One region of the Paenibacillus taichungensis genome, then DNA from elsewhere that is predicted to be linked to it. Evidence: riboswitches for the same ligand, from Rfam matches in the RefSeq annotation. Region 1 holds a riboswitch; the other holds the start of a gene.
The links. A riboswitch is a leader RNA that binds a small molecule or an ion and turns the genes downstream of it on or off. The one in region 1 is predicted to bind thiamine pyrophosphate.
Positions count from the first base shown of each region.

Region 2: another riboswitch for thiamine pyrophosphate. It lies ahead of ACR1R9_RS25120 (ABC transporter substrate-binding protein); the one in region 1 lies ahead of ACR1R9_RS22910 (ABC transporter ATP-binding protein).

Region 1 is NZ_CP194720.1:5,082,186-5,087,915, forward strand. Features, by position in the region: gene ACR1R9_RS22900 (ATP-binding cassette domain-containing protein) at 1-729, shown strand, start outside; gene hisC (histidinol-phosphate transaminase) at 754-1,875, shown strand; TPP riboswitch at 1,983-2,085, shown strand; gene ACR1R9_RS22910 (ABC transporter ATP-binding protein) at 2,260-3,027, shown strand; gene ACR1R9_RS22915 (ABC transporter permease) at 3,014-3,826, shown strand; gene ACR1R9_RS22920 (ABC transporter substrate-binding protein) at 3,875-4,942, shown strand; gene thiM (hydroxyethylthiazole kinase) at 5,093-5,730, shown strand, end outside.
Region 2 is NZ_CP194720.1:5,582,008-5,587,737, reverse strand. Features, by position in the region: gene ACR1R9_RS25140 (TatD family hydrolase) at 1-204, opposite strand, end outside; gene ACR1R9_RS25135 (ABC transporter ATP-binding protein) at 300-1,199, opposite strand; gene ACR1R9_RS25130 (ABC transporter permease) at 1,243-2,001, opposite strand; gene ACR1R9_RS25125 (thiamine-binding protein) at 2,001-2,291, opposite strand; gene ACR1R9_RS25120 (ABC transporter substrate-binding protein) at 2,515-3,555, opposite strand; TPP riboswitch at 3,778-3,890, opposite strand; gene ACR1R9_RS25115 (NAD-dependent epimerase/dehydratase family protein) at 4,036-4,791, opposite strand; gene ACR1R9_RS25110 (VOC family protein) at 4,808-5,194, opposite strand; gene ACR1R9_RS25105 (hypothetical protein) at 5,381-5,730, shown strand, end outside.

The DNA of each region.
Region 1 (5,730 bases):
AAATCGTATGATCAGCGTACAATTCTATCCGACATTAACGTCAATGTAAGACAAGGGGAATTTGTAGCCATCGTTGGACGAAGCGGCTGCGGCAAAAGTACTTTGCTGCGTCTGATCGCCGGGCTGGAACCCCCCTCTTCCGGGAGCATTATGCTGAGCAACAGAAAGCTTGGCAGTACAGCACCCGAGACACGATTTCTGTTTCAGGAAGCCCGGCTGCTGCCTTGGAAATCCGTGCTCGACAATGTACGACTGGGCATCCCCGACAAGAACAAGGAAGATGCACGCCAGTCACTTCGCAATGTAGGACTTGAAGAGCGTGAAGGTGATTGGCCGGGGGTATTATCTGGCGGACAAAAACAACGTGTCGCCTTGGCACGAGCACTCGCAAGTCATCCGCGCTTACTGCTGCTGGATGAACCGCTGGGTGCATTGGATGCATTAACCCGAATTGAGATGCAGCAGTTAATCGAACGCTTGTGGGCTGAAGAAGATCTGACCGTCATTCTGGTCACGCATGATGTCAGCGAGGCGGTTGCGCTGGCAGACAGGGTGCTGCTAATCGAGGATGGTCATATAACGATGGATACCCGAATTACGCTGGAGCGGCCTCGCATTCGGGACAGCGGGTTTGCTCATTTTGAAAACCTGATTCTGAATCGATTGTTGACTCCTCCACAAGAGACACCACAGCAGATTGCCCAGAAACAGATATCATTCTCGATCTAATTCCACTGGAAAGAAGGCTTGATTATGCAATCCCTTTCATCCGTTCCCTCTCCACCTGTTAAAGACTTGTTAAATCGAATTCCGGCTTATACGCCTGCCAAATCCATGGAACAGATCCGGAGGGAGTTGGGACTGGAAAGTGTAGATCGACTTGCAGCGAACGAAAATCCGTTTGGTTCTTCTCCCCTGGCAGCAGAAGCGGTCAGATCGCTGGGTTCCGATCTTTTGGCTCAATACCCCGACGGTTCCAGCCAACTGCTCCGTGACAAACTTGCGGAACGTCTGGGTGTGCGTACCTCCCAACTGGTATTTGGCAGTGGATCATTCGAGCTCCTAACCCTTACCGCCCAAGCCTATCTTAATCCCGGCGAGGAATCACTCATTCCGGTGCCCTCCTTTAACTGGTATAAGGGCGCTACGCTGCTGGCAGGCGGGGTTATTCATGAAGTGCCTTTGGTCAACCATTCGCTGGACCTGGAGCAATTCCGGCACCGGATTAATGCTTCTACCCGAATCATCTGGCTGTGCAATCCGAATAATCCAACCGGAACCATTTTCACGGCAGATGCCCTGCTTGGTTTACTCGAACATGTTCCCTCCCATGTCGTGGTTGTCCTGGACGAAGCGTATTATGAATTCGCGGAAAGTGAAGATTATCCTGATACGGTTAAGCTGCTGGAGCAGTACAATAATCTGATTATTTTGCGGACCTTCTCCAAAATATATGGACTGGCCGGCCTGCGTATTGGATATGGCATCGGGAATGAAAGCATCATTGAAGGCATTAACCGGGTCAAGCTGCCTATCAGTCTGACAGCCACATCCCAAGCCGCTGCTTCGGCCAGCCTGGATGATCATGGATTTGTTTCTCATTGCCTGCACTACAATCGTCAGGGACGGGAAACGTTAATGCAGTCCTTTGATCATTGGAACTTACCCTACATCCCTTCCGAAACAAATTTCATTATGGTGGATCTGTTGCAGGATAGTGGCCCGATTACCCAAGAATTGTTGAACAGAGGCATCTCTGTTCGCGGCGGTGCCGAATTCGGTATGCCTACCTGGCTTCGGATTACGATTGGCACACCTGAGCAGATTGCCCGGCTGATCGGTGAGCTTGATTCACTGTTACATTCCAACGATTAGAATCCTAGGTTACTTTCCTAACTCACATTACGCACACTTCTTTTAAGCCGCCCCTTTACATTCCACTTGCATGTGATATATGCTGAACACACAACTGCATATCTTGAACATTGCACTAGGGGAGCCTTGCGGCTGAGACGAATCGAACGATTCGGACCCTTTGAACCTGATCTGGATCATACCAGCGGAGGGAAGTGGAGCGGCCTCTCAGTAAGCGGATTTTTTCATGTTGATGATGAAATTTAATGTGAATTGACTTACAGACCCACTCATTTCTCCGGAAATGGGTGGGTCTTTTTCGCGTTCTGCGGGCAGATCAGAAGGTGTAATTAAAGATCCCGCGGTTTGAGGTTGAATTTTGAATAACAAGGGGGACGGAACGAGATGGATAACGATATAACCCTTCACAACATGAGCTACGCTTTCCCGGGAAAAAGGGATTCCCCCGTGCTCTCCAATTTGTCGATGCGTGTAGCCAAAGGAGAATTCGTTTCGCTCATCGGTTCCAGCGGCTCCGGTAAAAGTACCCTCTTCAAGCTGCTGGCAGGCTTGCTTGAGCCAACACACGGAACCATTGACATTCCTTGGGTTCAAGAAGGAAAGCGACTGGGGCAGGTGGCCTACATGCCACAAAAGGACCTCCTATTATCCTGGAGAACCGTCCTGGAGAATTGCATGCTCCCCGCTGAACTTGCTCCAGGTCGGCAGGATAAGGTAAGGATTCGAGCGGACATTCTGGCCGGTCTCGACCGATTTGGCTTATCCGGTCAGGCGCATGCTTACCCGGACGAGCTGTCAGGTGGCATGCGCCAGCGTGTCGCGCTGCTTCGTACTTTGCTGACAGGTGGCCAACTCATGCTCCTGGATGAACCATTCGGCGCACTCGATGCCCTGACCAAACGTGAGATGCATCGGTGGCTACTGGAGCTCTGGGAGGGCCTGGGCAAAACCGTGTTGTTCATCACACATGACATTGAAGAAGCCCTGCTGCTCAGTGATCGGATTATCCTGTTAACTCCGGTGGGCCAAGACCAACAGCTGCAGGATTTGACGGTACCTTTGCCACGTCCAAGACATTCGGACATGATCTACGAACCGGCTCTCGTTCAGATGAGACGACTACTGGAGGAACAATTGCATGCGAGACGGTAACTTGAGAGATAGCATGAAGCATAGCGTAAGAGGTTGGCTTGCCCGTTATGGTCTGTTTCTTTTGCTCATGATCTTGCTGCTTGCTCTCTGGGAGTGGATTGTGTGTATGGGATGGGTGCCTTCCTTCATCATTCCAGCCCCGACGGCGATTGTCCGTTCGCTGTATGAACATCACCACCTTCTGCTGGCTACACATCTGCCCGCCACCTTGATGGAGGTTGTCGTTGGTTTTGGCTTGTCCATTGGTGCCGGAATTGCACTTGCAACGGGTATGCATATGAATCGGTCGATTGAAAAAGCGTTATATCCCTTCATCGTGATCAGTCAGACGATCCCGCTGATTGCCCTGTCCCCCGTCTTCATCCTGTGGTTTGGCTACACGCTGTGGAGTAAAGTGGCGGTGGTGTTCCTGATCGCATTTTTCCCAATTGTGGTGAGCACCTACGATGGCCTGCGCCAGGGTGATCCGGAGCAGCGTGAACTGCTGCTGACGATGGGGGCCACCAAGTGGGATATTTTTCGCAAACTCCAGATTCCACTTGCCCTTCCCTCCTTCTTTTCGGGACTGAAAATGTCTGTGGTGTATTGTGTGGTCGGTGCAACGATCGGTGAATGGCTTGGTGGAAGCAAGGGGCTTGGCTACTTCAGCCGCAGAATGTCGAGCAATATGAACACGGATGCGATGTTCGCCGCCATTATGCTATTATCCCTACTTGGTATCGCCCTGTTTGTACTCATTGCATGGATGGAGAGAAGATTCAGTACCTCACGTCATGCAGGTAGAAGAAAAGCTGGATAACTTTCGGATTTCAAAACAAAAAACAAAAGAAACGAGGGACTTTACGTTATGAATAAAAAGCATATCTATTCCCTGCTCCCCATTCTGCTCATGTCTCTGTTGCTGATCGTCAGCGGATGCGGTAAAACGGGCATCAATACGCCCTCCACAGACTCAACTTCCAATGCAAACGATACAGACTCATCTGCGATAGAAACGCCATCGGAATCCAAAGAGAAGCTGTCCATCATGCTCGATTGGTACCCAAATGCAGTACATTCCTTCATCTATGTTGCTCAGGAAAAAGGTTACTTCGCGGATCAAGGTCTGGACGTGGAAATCCAGATGCCTGCTGATACGAATGATGCCCTCAAACTTGTTGCCGCCGGGAAAATCGATTTGGCACTAAGCTACCAGCCGCAAATTTTGCTCGCGCGTGGGGAGAACATTCCTGTACGTTCAATTGCTGCGGTCGTTCGTCATCCGCTCGTGCATCTGTTGACCGAACTCAACGGTAAAGTGAAATCGCCAAAAGATCTTGAAACGCTGACGGTTGGCTATTCCTCAATCCCTCTGTATGAAGCGATGGTGCGTACCATGATCAGCCAAGATGGCGGTAATGCCGACAAGATGAATCTGGTCGATGTAGGATTTGACCTGATTCCTTCCCTGGCCTCCGGACAGGCAGATGCCATTATGGGTGGTTTTATTAACCATGAACAATTGATTCTGGAAAAGGAAGGTCATGCCATGAAATCGATCAATCCCGTCGATTACGGCGTACCTGATTATTATGAACTGGTCCTCACTGCAAGTGATACGGGTATTGAAGCGAAAAAAGATCAGCTTACCCGCTTCATCAAAGCGATGCAGGAAGGACAGAAATATGTAACAGAGCATCCCGAGGACGCGCTGAACATTCTGCTCGCACATGAGAACGAAACGTCTCCTCTTGACCCGGAGATCGAAACCAAAAGTCTGAATATTTTACTGCCACTGATGAATGAAGAAGGTCAGCCGTTTGGCAGGCAGGACGCCTCTTCTTGGGAAAATGTACGTGCATGGTTGGTTCAAAGTGAACTGATTCCGGATTCCGTAAAGGCTGAGGATGCTTTTATCAACTTGCAGGGTGAGTAAGGAACTCGACTGCTGGGTGAGATCAAGAGAGTTTGAAAGTTGCTAATTCATTACTATTCAACAACGTTGCAGAATTAACAACGGATATAAGGGCATCCTGCCCTGCCTGCTTTTATTGATCAAATTGCTTATTTATAAGGAGGAACTTATATGTCTTATCTGGAACGTGTTCGTACGCAAAATCCGCTTGTTCATAACATTACGAATATTGTCGTCGCTCCGTTTACGGCCAACGGTTTGCTCGCACTAGGTGCATCTCCCTTTATGGCTTATGCGCATGAAGAAGTCGCTGATGTTGCCAAGATGTCAGGAGCAGTTGTACTGAACATTGGCACACTGGACGAAAAGGTGGTTGAGGCGATCCGTTTGGCTGGTCGATCAGCTAATTCAAATAACGTACCTGTTGTGCTCGATCCGGTTGGAGCTGGCGCAACCGCCTATCGTACGGAAACCGTTCAGATGCTCGTTCGTGAGCTTCGCCTCACGGTGTTGCGGGGCAATGTGGCAGAAGTCGCCAATGTCATCGGTGAGCGTTGGAGCATCAAAGGTGTGGATGCAGGTCAAGGCGAAGGAGATCGAATCGGAATAGCGAAACGGGCAGCACTAAAACTCGGCTGTGTGGTCGTCATTACCGGACGCGAGGATGTCATTACGGATGGACAAACGACGTTTCTGACGAGTAATGGACATGCCTTGCTTACCCAAGTGACTGGTGCAGGCTGCTTGCTCAGCTCGGTAATTGGTGCTTTTGCAGCCATTGCTAAACCGGGAGAAGACTTGCTGAACAG
Region 2 (5,730 bases), 500 kb from region 1:
CCCAAAGGCTGGATATACGGTACGAGGGTATTGTGTTGCTAGTTCCAGGTTAGTCTGGGCAGATGCCAGATTCATGGAAACGGCGATGACCGCCTCAACCTGTTGGGATGGGAAGGAATGCAGCATCTCACGTTGTTCTTCAGGTGTATATTTGTCCAGGTGAAGATGAGCATCGATCAAGGGTGCAAAAGCGGTTGATTGCATGGATGGACCCCTCCTTTTTGTCTTTTACCAATGATACGCAGCGTAGTTTGTCTTGGATCACCCATTTTAGGGAAAAAATAACTCAAAAACCCGCGCTATTTGGATAGGCGGGTTTTCTGCTGTTCTTCTCTCATCCACTGGGAAATCTGCCGTTTCCGTTCAAGAAAAGCAGAGTCCTCCGTGATCGCTTCGTGACGTGGACGATCAAAGGGAACATCGACTTCGTGAAGTACAGCTGCAGGCCGATTCGATAAAACATAGATACGGTCAGCAAGCAATAATGCTTCCTCGATATTATGCGTGATGAACAGCACCGAGCGGCGGTTCTGTTCCCAGATATCGAGCAGCCAGCGCTGCATGTCGCTACGGGTCAGTGCATCCAGCGCACTAAAAGGCTCGTCCAGCAGCATCAACTCCTGCGGACTGAGCAGGGCGCGCAGAAAGGCAACCCGCTGCTGCATGCCGCCCGATAACATATGCGGATAGGCTTGTTCAAATCCGGCCAGTCCGACACTGCTCAGCCACTTCCGGGCATCTGCAAGAGCTTCTGCTCGGGGTGGTGCGTCCGCAGACACTTCACCTGCAAGCAGCACATTGTCCTCGATGGTACGCCATGGAAATAGTGCAGGCTGCTGTGGCATATAACTAATCTTGCCGCGTTGTCCGGTAACATCCTGGCCATTCATCAGGATTTGGCCCTCCTGAGGTTTCAGTAGACCGCCGATGATGTGAAACAGGGTGCTTTTACCGCAGCCGGAAGGACCGACGATGGCTACGAATTCTCCTTGTCCCACGGTCAGGGACAGGCCATCCAGAACGGGCAATGTGCTGCGTCGCTCTCGGAACGAAGCATTCACGTTCAGAACTTCCAACGCTGGTGATGAATGATGTGCAGGTAAGGACACGGTTTCATACTCAGGACTTCCGCTACTCGTTGGAGTGGTTGCAACTTCATTCGGCGCAGCAGCTACCCGCTCGTTGTGTTCGGGTGTCATCTTGTCATCACTTCCTAACCTTTATATGGTGCATATTTCAAAGTTATCGCTTTTGTGGACGCCAGCGTACGAGCAGCTTTTCCAGTAGCGCAATGAGCAGGAAGAGCAGCAGACTCAATGCCACAATAATCATGATTGCCACGAACAGACGATCCGTCCGATAGGCTGATTTTTGCAGCATCATATAATAACCGATACCCTTATCTGCACCGATCCATTCGGCGATAATCGCACCCATGACGCTGTACGTAGCGGCAATTTTAATACCCGAGAACACCGAGGGCAATGCATGTGGAAGTTCGAGCTTCCAGAAAATTTGGCCGCGTTTTGCACCAGCCATGCGCATATAGTTCATCATGGCCGCATCGGTGCGGGTCAATCCGTCCATGGCAGCTACAGCCACCGGGAAGAAGCAGACCAGAATGATGGTAATTAGTTTGGGCAGCAGCCCAAATCCGAACCAGATCAGCAAGAGCGGAGCAAGCGCAATGGTCGGTATATTTTGACTAAGAATAAGTAATGGATAGAGTGCAGATTTCAAAAATGGAATCAGATGCAGCACCATCGCAATCAGTAATCCCACAAGTGTACCTGCTGCAAACCCAATCAATGTCAGCTGGATTGTTGCCCATGCATGCATGCCAAGTCGCTCGGCCTGGGACGCTGCTTCATGGGCGATGTCTGAAGGCGCAGGCAGCATCCATTTCTCAATATGGAACAGGGAGACAGCTCCCTGCCATATCGCTATAAAGAGAATAACCGCCACAAAGGGCGGCCATACGCTTTTCCAATAGGCATGCATTAGCGATATTTCTCCGTCAGGGTGTCCATGCTGAAGCCGCTTGGGCTATGGGCGATCTTGATCTGTGAGATGATGCTTGGGCTGCCAGCTTCCACGAGAACTTCGTGCATTTTGCGGACAACCTCGAGCAGTTCCTCCAGTTCTCCCTCCATCGTGGTATCCAGTGGATTAACCTGATATTTCAAGCCGGACTGCTGAATAACTTCAATGGCACGATCAACATAAGGATAGGAATTTTCGCCATTTGGCGTTTTGGGAATGACTTGAATGCTAAGTAGTGTGCTTGCCATGAGAGATCACGTTTCCTTTCGAAATGTATAAAATGAACTAATGACTGTTACACTTGCCACTTCGATGACAGAATAACCTTCCAATCGCTGTTATCCCCAGATTTTTTTGATTCCCTTCTCCAAAGGGAAAATCCGGTGATAAAGGCGAACGCTTCGCTTTTTCACGTTATTTCTGTCCTCTTCGTCCTCGTATAAATACTAAGTTCATTTTATATGGATAATTTTATTGGGGTAAGAACTCGTTCGTATACGCCTTGGATACATCTACCTGCTCATCGAGCAGTTTTTTGCTAAACATCCAATCCGTGTAGTTCTGCCATACCTCCTGCTTCTGCTCACCCCAGCGCGGTGCGTCATCCTGATATTTTGGACTCAGCCACTTCTGGCTTGCGAGTACAAGATCCTTATCCAGATCCGGTACAGCCTTGATCAGAATGTTGGCAGCGTCTTCGGGATGTTCAATCGCATATTGATATCCTTCGGAAGTCGCTTTCAAGAACGCTTTAACCAGCTCGGGATCGTTCTGAATCGTCTTTTCATTGGTAACGAGTACCGGTGTGTAGTAGTCCAGAGCTTCGGAATAATCTTTTACATACAGCATGTCGATCGGTTCGCCGCGCAGTTCGGCTTCAATGCCCGTCCATGCGTAGAAAATCCAGGCAAAGTCGATATCGCGTTTCACAGCGGTGAAGAAGTCTGCATCACCCATGCTAATATTTTTTACTTTGGATACATCGGCGCCTTCGCCTTCCATAATGGACTGCATTACAGCTTCTTCCACCGGGGAGCCCCAGCCACCATAGGTTTTGCCTTCAAAATCTTTGGGAGATTTGATGTTCCGATCCACCGGAGCGGCAAATCCGGACGTGTTATGCTGAATGACTGCAGCGATGGACACGAGCGGTACCCCCTGTGTGCGGGCCTGGGTTACACTCTCCTGATAACTTACGCCAAAAGGCACTTCGTTCGAAGCTACCATCGTATCCGCGCCTCCAGCACCTGGCTGTACAATCTCGACATTTAAGCCTTCGGCTTTGTAAAAACCTTGATCTACGGCCGCATACAGGCCGGTATGATTTGTATTTGGTGTCCAGTCCAGCACCACTTTAACGTCCTTGAGGGCTGCGTTGTCACCTTCATTGCTGTTTTCGGTGTTGCTGCTGCCATTTTCTCCTGAAGGTGCAGCTTCTTTGCCGCCACATGCGGCCACAGCCACTAGTAGTACGCACAAGAGCATTAGGCCCATCATTTTACGCCATCTCATCTTCATTTCTCTCCTTCATGTTGTCCGGCCAGTGGCGCGGGGTACTCCTTGGCTTCATATCCAAGCTTCTTGCATAAATCGACAGATTTATACCAGCTATGATCCGGATGACGTCACTTTTTTTAGCTCTCTGGCTATATAAAAGAACATTAAAAAAAGCGCCCCGTTAATCCGGGACGCGTGCAGGCGTTAGAGATGTGGCACTCAGCAAAGAGGCTGGGCCAATTCGATATACTCCGATTCCTACGCTGGCATGATCCAGATCAGGTCTAAGGGTCAGTATCTTGGTGGGATACACTCTCAGCCGGCCTATTCCGACTCCCCTGGGAAACTATGAAGTTACGGGCATTACTAGGTGTAATTATAGGCCAGAGGCCCATGCATGTCCAGTCAGGAACTGGATTGGAGCACGTATGAATGAATCAAAGAGGCCATTATACATGCGTATAACGACCTCTCTAGATGTGTTCTTTTCAATAATTAACGTGGCGAATCATATAAGGAAATCTGACTGAGTGCAAAAGCATCGGATTTCGGGTCATATCCTACCTGTTTCTGAGTGGTTTCCAGATTCAATCGTTTAAACCGATTATTCGAGATTCCATGCAGTATGGTGAAGGGCTCCAGATCTGTAGTTGTAATGGCTTTGAACATCAAATCACACAAGTCAGCCGGACTAATATACGCGCTCATATCCCTTGCCTCCAGCGCGGGTCCATCTGGTTGAAAATCATCATATGCACCTATACGTACTGCTACACTTTGTAAACCTTCGGTATACGCAAAATAGGAAGCGAGCGATTCACCAAAACATTTGCTAACTCCGTACAAATTCCGTGGGCGTGTCGGCATGTCCGGATAGACTTGAGCATCAATGGGATACCCCTCGATCGTCTGTGCACTGCTTGCCAGAATGACTCTCCGCACACCTTGGTCCTTAGCTGCACGGAATACATTAAATGTTCCCTTGATATTAATATCCAACAACGATTCATAGAATCCGGCATGCGGGGAAGGATCTCCCGCCAGATGTACAACCACATCCATGCCTTCGCAAGCGTGCTGACAGGCTTCGGGATCTGTCACATCCAGTGTCATGATCTCATGGCTTGTCCCTTGATACGTATGTAGTCTGTTGATATTCAAATCCGTTAGTCGAAGGTGAAATGCTTCTGACAAGTGTTGGGACAAGTCACGTCCAATTTTTCCGGCTGCGCCGGTAATTAAAATGTTCATAAATCAGCTCCAATTCTTAGCGCTGGAAGAACTCAATCCATTCCTTTTCAGGTCCATAGATGAAGAAATAACGGTAACCGTTAGGCAGTGTAATCATCTCACCATCAATAAATTCGGCCTCAGTTGCCTTAATGCGGTTGTACTCAGAATCAAGGTCATCGACATGGATGGCAAAATGGTGCACCGTACCTTCGGAAGGCAGCTTGTCGCTGTATCCCTGAATCAACTCAATCTCGGTCTCATCGCTTCCGTTGAAGCCGAGAAAGGCGAGCTGAATGACACCGTTGGTATGGGTTACCCGGTCTTTCAATTCAAGACCAACAATCTCCGTATAGAAACGCAGCGTGGTCTCCAGATCACGAACGGCAATGCCGACGTGGTCAATGCGCTTTTGAAAACTCATAATCAAAATCCTCCTTATATGTAGCGAATATTTTCTACCATTTTAAGGGATATCATAGGGCTGTACTACGAGGTTGTCAAATAAGATTTTAATTTGGAAAAATTATAATTGTTCACAGAATGTTCACTTATGAGGAGGGGGTCATTATCTCTATAATTACGAAGGTAAACAGAGAGGATGAGAGATTTGCCAACAACGAAGAAAGAACAGATTATTTTTGGAATGATGATGTGCACAGGGATGGTCGTCGTCATGATGACTTTCAATTTATGGCACAATGGGTTATTGAGCAAGATGTCCGCGCTAGATATACTGCTTCAATTCATATTGTGTTTTATCATTGCGTTCCTGGTGGAGTCCTTCATTGTTGGACCTGTAGCGAGAAAAATTGCATTTTCCTTACCTTTTGACAAATCCAATAAAATTTTGGGCGTGCTCGCTATGTCATTTTTCATGGTAATTGGAATGGTTCTGATCATGTCCTTGTACGGAATGATTTCCGCTTACCTTGCGAATCAGTTAAGTGGAGCATCCGT